2 regions of the Paenibacillus sp. F411 genome follow, and region 2 is predicted to be linked to the other one. Evidence: predicted binding sites of a transcription regulator. Region 2 holds the regulator's gene; the other holds the start of a gene.

Region 1 (3,425 bases), on a different contig from region 2:
AACTCTTGCAAAAACTCTTGCAAAAACTCATAAAACCGATTAAAGGAGGAATAAATCATCGAAGGCCTTTTTGTGTACAACATTGATAAAGTAACATTTCAACTAAAGGAAGAAATTGATATCATTTGGTTACAAGATTTGGGATATGTTTTTAAAGTATTTGATCAACAGGATTCAGGTAATATTTGCTTTGGTGTAGAGAAAGATGGGCAGAAGAAGTTTGTTAAATACGCTGGCGCCAGGCCTGTTGAATATCAAGGAGATCCTGCTGAAGCCGTTTCGAGATTGAAAGCTGCAATTCCAATTTATGATGAACTCAAGCATACCAGTTTGATCGAGCTCCTGGATCATTTTAGTGTTGATGGTGGTTATGTTGCTATTTTCAAGTGGTTTGATGGCGAATGCCTTCATCCTCACTGGTCGTATCCACCCCCAGCCAAATATACAGATCCCGGTTCCCCGTTTTATAGATATAAGCATCTAACAGTTGAACAGAGAATACAGTCATTAGAAGCAATATTTAATTTTCATATGTATGTAGAAGAAAAAGGGTATGTAGCCATTGATTTTTATGACGGAAGTATTCTTTATGATTTTATAAATAATGAAACTAAAATTTGTGATATCGATTTTTATCAAAAAAAACCATTTTTCAATAATATGGGCAGACTTTGGGGATCTTCAAGGTTCATGTCTCCTGAAGAGTTTGAATTAGGAGCTAAAATCGATAGCCGAACCAATGTATACAATATGGGAGCTATTGCATTTGGGCTATTAGGTGGAGAACTTGATAGAACCTATGAGAAATGGGAAGCTGGCAAGGAACTTTATTTTGTCGCCTGCAATGCGATTAACGCTGACAAGAATATGAGGTATCCATCTGTTAAAGATTTTTATAATGCTTGGTACATTCGCTAATTGTTCCGCCGCAACCGATTTGAGCAAGTAACAAATCCTGATGAGGGAACATAGCTGTTATAAAATTATGCTTTTGACAGGATCGAAGAGAAAAGAAGTACATAATTTCTACGAAGAATGTGGTTTTCAGAAAGATGTAAAGACCGGATTTGTCCTAAAATTGATGTGAACCTAATTGAAAGAATGGCCTTTTTTCAATACCTTGCCATCCCGATCAGCACGGTAATCATGAAAGATCCCTCCTGCACTCTTTCATTGAGTGACTTCAGGCAGCGGATTAATAAACTCATGATTCCGAACCCAAACGACAATCAACAAAGCAAATATATTCTCGTAAAAAGCGGATTCTGTATAAGTTATTGTGTACGGCATAGGAGTAGCGTATCATGTTTAGAGCGAAGACTATCTAGAATACCCATACAGGAGGCTGCAGCATGGCTAAATCAAAGGTACCCAAAAGACCTACCAGAGATGAGTTTGTACTCGAAGAACTCGGAAATCAGCTTACAGAGGCGTATAACGAGAAGTCAGAGATTGTGCTTACAGTTTGGGGCTGGGAAGAAACCGTTACAGGGACGATCGTAACGATGGACCCAAGAACAGGCAGGGTACATATTCAAACTAATGAAGGATTGGTTAAAGTTCCGTTTATGGATATCATGGAAATGAACTATCCAAGATATTAAACAAGCAAAACCCGCTCGCTGAGCGGGTTCCAGGTATAAAGGCGAGTCATGATAGGATTGCTTTCACCCTGCATATTCGCTATTACTAACGTGTGGTTTTTGTTTGATTAGGACTTGTATTCGCTATAATAGGCAGCATTTTCTCGCTTTTCTCCATCAAGGCATTGCACTGGCCGCATACCGGTTGAACTAGAAACACAAAGTTATCTCTCATCCATCCGTTGCACTCTTCATTAGTGCATGACCATATCGTTGTCATTTCCTCCGGAAGATCCACCATCGGTCTTTTCCGCGAATAGTACAAGAAGCATCCCTCTTTCTCTTTTGGAGTCATGAAGTGAGTAAAAAAAAGCCCCAAAACTAGGTTTGGGACTTTCTAACCGTGATTTACAGTTTAACAACGTTCTCGGCTTGTGGGCCGCGGTTGCCTTGTACTACATTAAATTCTACACGCTGACCTTCGTCAAGCGATTTGAAGCCGTCGCCAGTAATGGCACTGAAGTGCACAAATACGTCGTCTCCGCCTTCTACCTCGATGAAACCAAAACCTTTGTCTGCATTAAACCACTTTACTGTTCCTTGCTGCATGATTCATTACCTCCATATATTTGATTTTTACAATTCCAAGAAAAAATCACATATTGTACAAGGTTATCATCAAAATCATAACCCTCTACAATATGTGAGTTCAGGTTGAAATTCTAACTATTCAAGATTATCACAGCTGTTATTAGAATGTCAAGCTTTAGTGTGTCTCTTTATTTAGAAACGGAGAGCATGGATTTAAGTCAGACAAGGAAGGACATAATGGTAACAAAAAAGAGGTGAACAAATGCAGTATCCTATTGAACAGAAAATATTATGGGGCTACGCAGCGGTGATGGTAGCAGGTGCCGTTATTTTCGCGGTATGGTCTTTTAACCGCAAGCAGGTTCCACGCTACGAATACCTGATAGCCTTTATCATTCCAGTGTGGTCCGGGGCCGCTTATCTGTCGATGGCTATGGGACAAGGTCACATCGTCAAAGACGGCCATCTGATTTACTTTGCACGGTATCTGGATTGGATCGTCACGACTCCTCTTTTGCTGGTTGCCCTTGCCACCACCGCTATGAGCACCGTTCCCAAGGACCGGGTCATCCTGTGGGGCCTTGTCGCTGCAGATGTATTTATGATCCTTACGGGGTTAATTGCAGACCTGTCCCCGCGACCGGAGCAATACGTGTGGTACAGCCTGGGCTGCGCCGCGTTTCTGATCATTATGTATGTCATATGGGTGCATTTGCGCATCATTGCCCGAAGCCAAAACCCGAGTCTATACAAGCATTTTCTCATGACTGCTTCTTATCTGACTGTTCTGTGGTTTGGATACCCTACCCTGTGGATCATTGGGCCTTCAGGCTTCGGATGGACCTCCCAGGTTACAGATACTCTGATGTTCTGCCTGCTGCCCATCTTCTCCAAGGTGGGATTCAGCTTATTAGATCTCAGCGGTTTGAGGAGATTACACGGCAGGCCAGCCGGGAAAAAAGGGAACAGCCGCAAGCAGTCAGCAGCCGTCCGTTAAGCCTTTCTTTTGTTCCGCGCCTTGTCTTTTCAGCGATCTGTACGAGCGAATCAAGGCCGCCCGGGGCGGCCTTATTCGTGTTACCCTCTGTGGCTTGAATACTTTATTTGCGTCACTTGCGCATGTTAGGTGCGCCAAACAGCGCTGTTACGCTAACGGTTGCCAGAGTGCTTATTGCGGCTAATTTGCTGATTTTGTAATTCTAACGGTTGTGACAGTGCTTATATACCTGATTACGTGCGGTTTGGTCCCCA
Region 2 (3,425 bases):
TAGGTCGTTTTCGCAGAATTGAAGCCCAGCGTGACAGTAGTTTAGACACCTTTTTCCGCATTGTGTTCTCATCAAATTGGATGGTTGTTAGTTTAACGAAACCTCTGCGACTTGGCGTATCTGTTCATCCTTGTGCATCAAAGTAAGGCACGGGAAACAGTGTGAATTTGGGACATTACATAATGTCTTCCTTAATATGATGTGCAATCATAGGATAGAAGAATACAAATAGAAAAATTGTTTTCTAGGAGGAGAGATGATGAGAAAGTTACGTGTTTTGCTTATATTAATTACGACGCTATTATTCATTATGGGTTGTAAGGGGGAGGTTGAAGTTACGAAGGATACTCATGAAGTTAATAAACCTGTACCAGATAACAATGCATTATCAAATCAAGTGATAACGTATGAAAATTTTGACAAACTATTTTTTGATTCTGCTAAAACTTTAAAAATTGAAGGATTTGACTTAAAAAACGGAACTTTTGAAGAGGAGTTAGTAATAGTCGATAAGGATTTATCGTTTAACACACGAGAGATTTTATCTTTGGAAGGAAAGATAGAAAATAACACACCAATACGAACAACTCAAAGAATGCTAATTTTTGAAGATGAAGATACCACTAAGCAAGTAATTATAAAGTTTGCCTACACTAAAAATTTTATAGGAAACGACATTATTGAATATAGTAAAACTAAAGGTCTATCTGACATTGATCAGAACCTATCTCAAAAAACAGATATTTTAACTTTTAGCTATAAAAACTTGATAATTATTGTCCACCAGAATGCAGAGGCTAAAATAGATAGCGAAATAACAAAAAAAGCTACAAGAGCCATTCAGTCTTATCTAAAGAATTTCTAAACTCCAAAATTTATGTTTTATAATTTTATGATACAGTGGCAGCTTTTTTATATCGGAAGCAACAACAAAAAAGATAACCCTGCACAAAGTACAGAGGTCATCTTCTCTTAATTAGATGGTGAATATTCCTAATGAATATCTCTAAAAATGCCTACTACTTTACCTAAAATCGACACATGATTCAAGCGAAGCGGCTCGTACGCCGAGTTCTCTGGCTGAAGACGGATATGATCCTTTTCCTTATAGAAGGTCTTGACTGTAGCTTCGTCCTCTTCGGTCATGGCGACGACAATATCTCCATTGTCCGCGGTCTGCTGCTGTCTTACGATCACGTAATCTCCATTGATGATTCCGGCCTCAACCATACTGTCGCCAGCGACGGAAAGCATGAAAATCTTGTCATCGCCAACAAAATGCTGAGGCAGCGGGAAGTAATCTTCAATATTCTCCGTAGCGGTGATCGGAACGCCGGCGGTAACCTTACCGACTACAGGCACTCTGGAAATCGTATGCGTGAAAAGATTGCTGCTCTCTGACTCTTCCTGGCCCAGCAGTTCAATCGCTCTAGGCTTAGTAGGGTCTCGGCGAATCAGGCCCTTCTTCTCCAGACGGTCTAAATGACCGTGTACCGTAGAGCTGGAGGCCAGTCCGACGGCTTCGCCAATCTCACGAACTGAAGGCGGATACCCTTTACTGCGTACTTCTGTACGGATAAATTCCAATATGGCCAATTGGCGGCTGGATATCTTCGACATTCCTTATCAACCCCATTTATGTAACGTTTGGTAAAAGTATAACATAGAACTACCGTTCGTACAAACATTAGTTCTAAATAATTTTTCTCGGAACAATTGTTCGTAAAAAACGCTTGAAACAAACAAGTGTTCTTGTTATAGTAGATTCAAACAGAACATTTGTTTGGGAGATGATCGACATGCTGAAATATAGTACTTATCGGAGTATTTATGACCACCCGGCGCAGCCGCAAGCTAGTGCACAGGGGAGGAAGTCCTTATCTCAAGCTTTGAATTACATAATGTCTTTAAACCGCAACAAGCTGTTAGGCATTCTGTTCGTGTTCTTTCTGGGCTTTAGCAGCGCATTGACTGTATTTGCAAACGGGGAAGAGGAACCTGCTGAGGTGAGGGAGATCGTTGTGCAGTCAGGTGACACCTTATGGAGCATTGCAGCTAGTCACAAGCCGGATTCCATGGACATCCGTGACTATATTCATACCATTGCGAAGTTTAACGGACTGAATAGCCATGATATTAAATTCGGAGAGGTTCTGAGTTTACCCCTCTACTAAACTGTCATAGGAAATAGGCTTATCTTATACTCATTCCCCTTGATCTGCATTATTTAAAATGACGTATCTGTTTCTTCACAGATGATGATATAATATATCTGACTCTTTCATAATAAAGAGCTTGGTCAAGGCCGCTTTCTTGACAAGCTCTTTTTCTCATGTCACAGTTAGAAATGAACATATAAGTGGAGGTATTCAGATGGACATTGATGCATTGGTGGAGCGTATTAACGTTCTCGCGAGAAAGAATAAGACGGAGGGGTTAACGGAGCAGGAGCAGCAGGAGCGTGCTGAGCTTCGTGAAATCTATCTCAATAATATAAGAAGAAATTTCCGGCAGCAGCTGGATTCCATTGAATTTGTTGATGAAGAGCCCGGTAAAGGGAAAGGCTTAAAGCATTAAGTCTGCTTTTTAAATAAACATGAATAAAGGGGTAAGGACATGTCTCGTTCATGGGAAAGAAAAGTAAGCAAGAACCTGGCCCAGGTCAATAAACAGCGTAAGAAGCAGGGCCAGACCTCTATTGGCGGTAACGGTACAGCGGCTGATGGACACATTTTTAAGGGTCGTAAATATGTACTGCCGATTGTGCTTCTGGCCCTGGCAGGTCTGTACGCTTTGTTGGGCAGAGCTACAGCGAGCGCGGCTGGAGCAAGCGACGTTCTGAACTGGGTAGGAGTTAGTCTGTATGTGCTGCTTGCGATCATGATTTTTTTGAGAAAGCCGTTCTTGAAGGTTGGCCGAAATACGCTGTCAACGTTCAAATTCAATCGCGAACGGAAGCTATCACCTTCCGAAATTAGCAAGATTCGGCTTTTGAACGGCTCTGTCGTTATTGAGACGTCAGCAAAGGGCGGCAATTGGGTGTTTTCCCGTCTGATTAACCGATATGATACGGATGCTATGGGGAAAAGGCTGGAGGAATTCGCCAGCATGCACCAAATTGCGGTGGAGCGGAAGTAACCGACAAATTACAGAAGATTGAAGGGGAGAGGGACATGTCTACTGCTGCTGTGTTGTTTGATTTGGATGATACCCTGCTATGGGATGAGCGAAGTGTAGAAGAGGCCTTTACAGCTACCTGCAAAGCGGCTGCCGACGCTGTCTCCATTAATGCCGGGGAGCTGCTTGCAGCTGTTCGTGAAGAAGCTCGTAAGCTTTATGAAACCTATGATACATTTGCTTTTACTCAAATGATCGGCATTAATCCTTACGAAGGCTTGTGGGCGAACTTCACGGCAGGGGAACAG

The links. The regulator LexA, encoded in region 2, represses DNA repair genes until DNA is damaged. The targets are predictions, from matches to a motif close to CGAACATATGTTCG.
Region 1: a site for LexA is predicted at 1,239-1,252, ahead of JJQ72_RS01405 (YolD-like family protein). Genes of this name have one in related genera too.

Annotation. Positions count from the first base shown of each region.
Region 1 is NZ_JAGFIP010000001.1:302,910-306,334, forward strand. It holds gene JJQ72_RS01400 (serine/threonine protein kinase) at 73-918, shown strand; gene JJQ72_RS01405 (YolD-like family protein) at 1,353-1,604, shown strand; gene JJQ72_RS01410 (cold-shock protein) at 1,690-1,938, opposite strand; gene JJQ72_RS01415 (cold-shock protein) at 1,992-2,192, opposite strand; gene JJQ72_RS01420 (bacteriorhodopsin) at 2,437-3,171, shown strand.
Region 2 is NZ_JAGFIP010000002.1:232,871-236,295, reverse strand. It holds gene JJQ72_RS03530 (hypothetical protein) at 257-865, shown strand; gene lexA (transcriptional repressor LexA) at 994-1,620, opposite strand; gene JJQ72_RS03520 (LysM peptidoglycan-binding domain-containing protein) at 1,800-2,174, shown strand; gene JJQ72_RS03515 (DUF896 domain-containing protein) at 2,374-2,577, shown strand; gene JJQ72_RS03510 (hypothetical protein) at 2,617-3,138, shown strand; gene JJQ72_RS03505 (HAD family hydrolase) at 3,174-3,425, shown strand, end outside.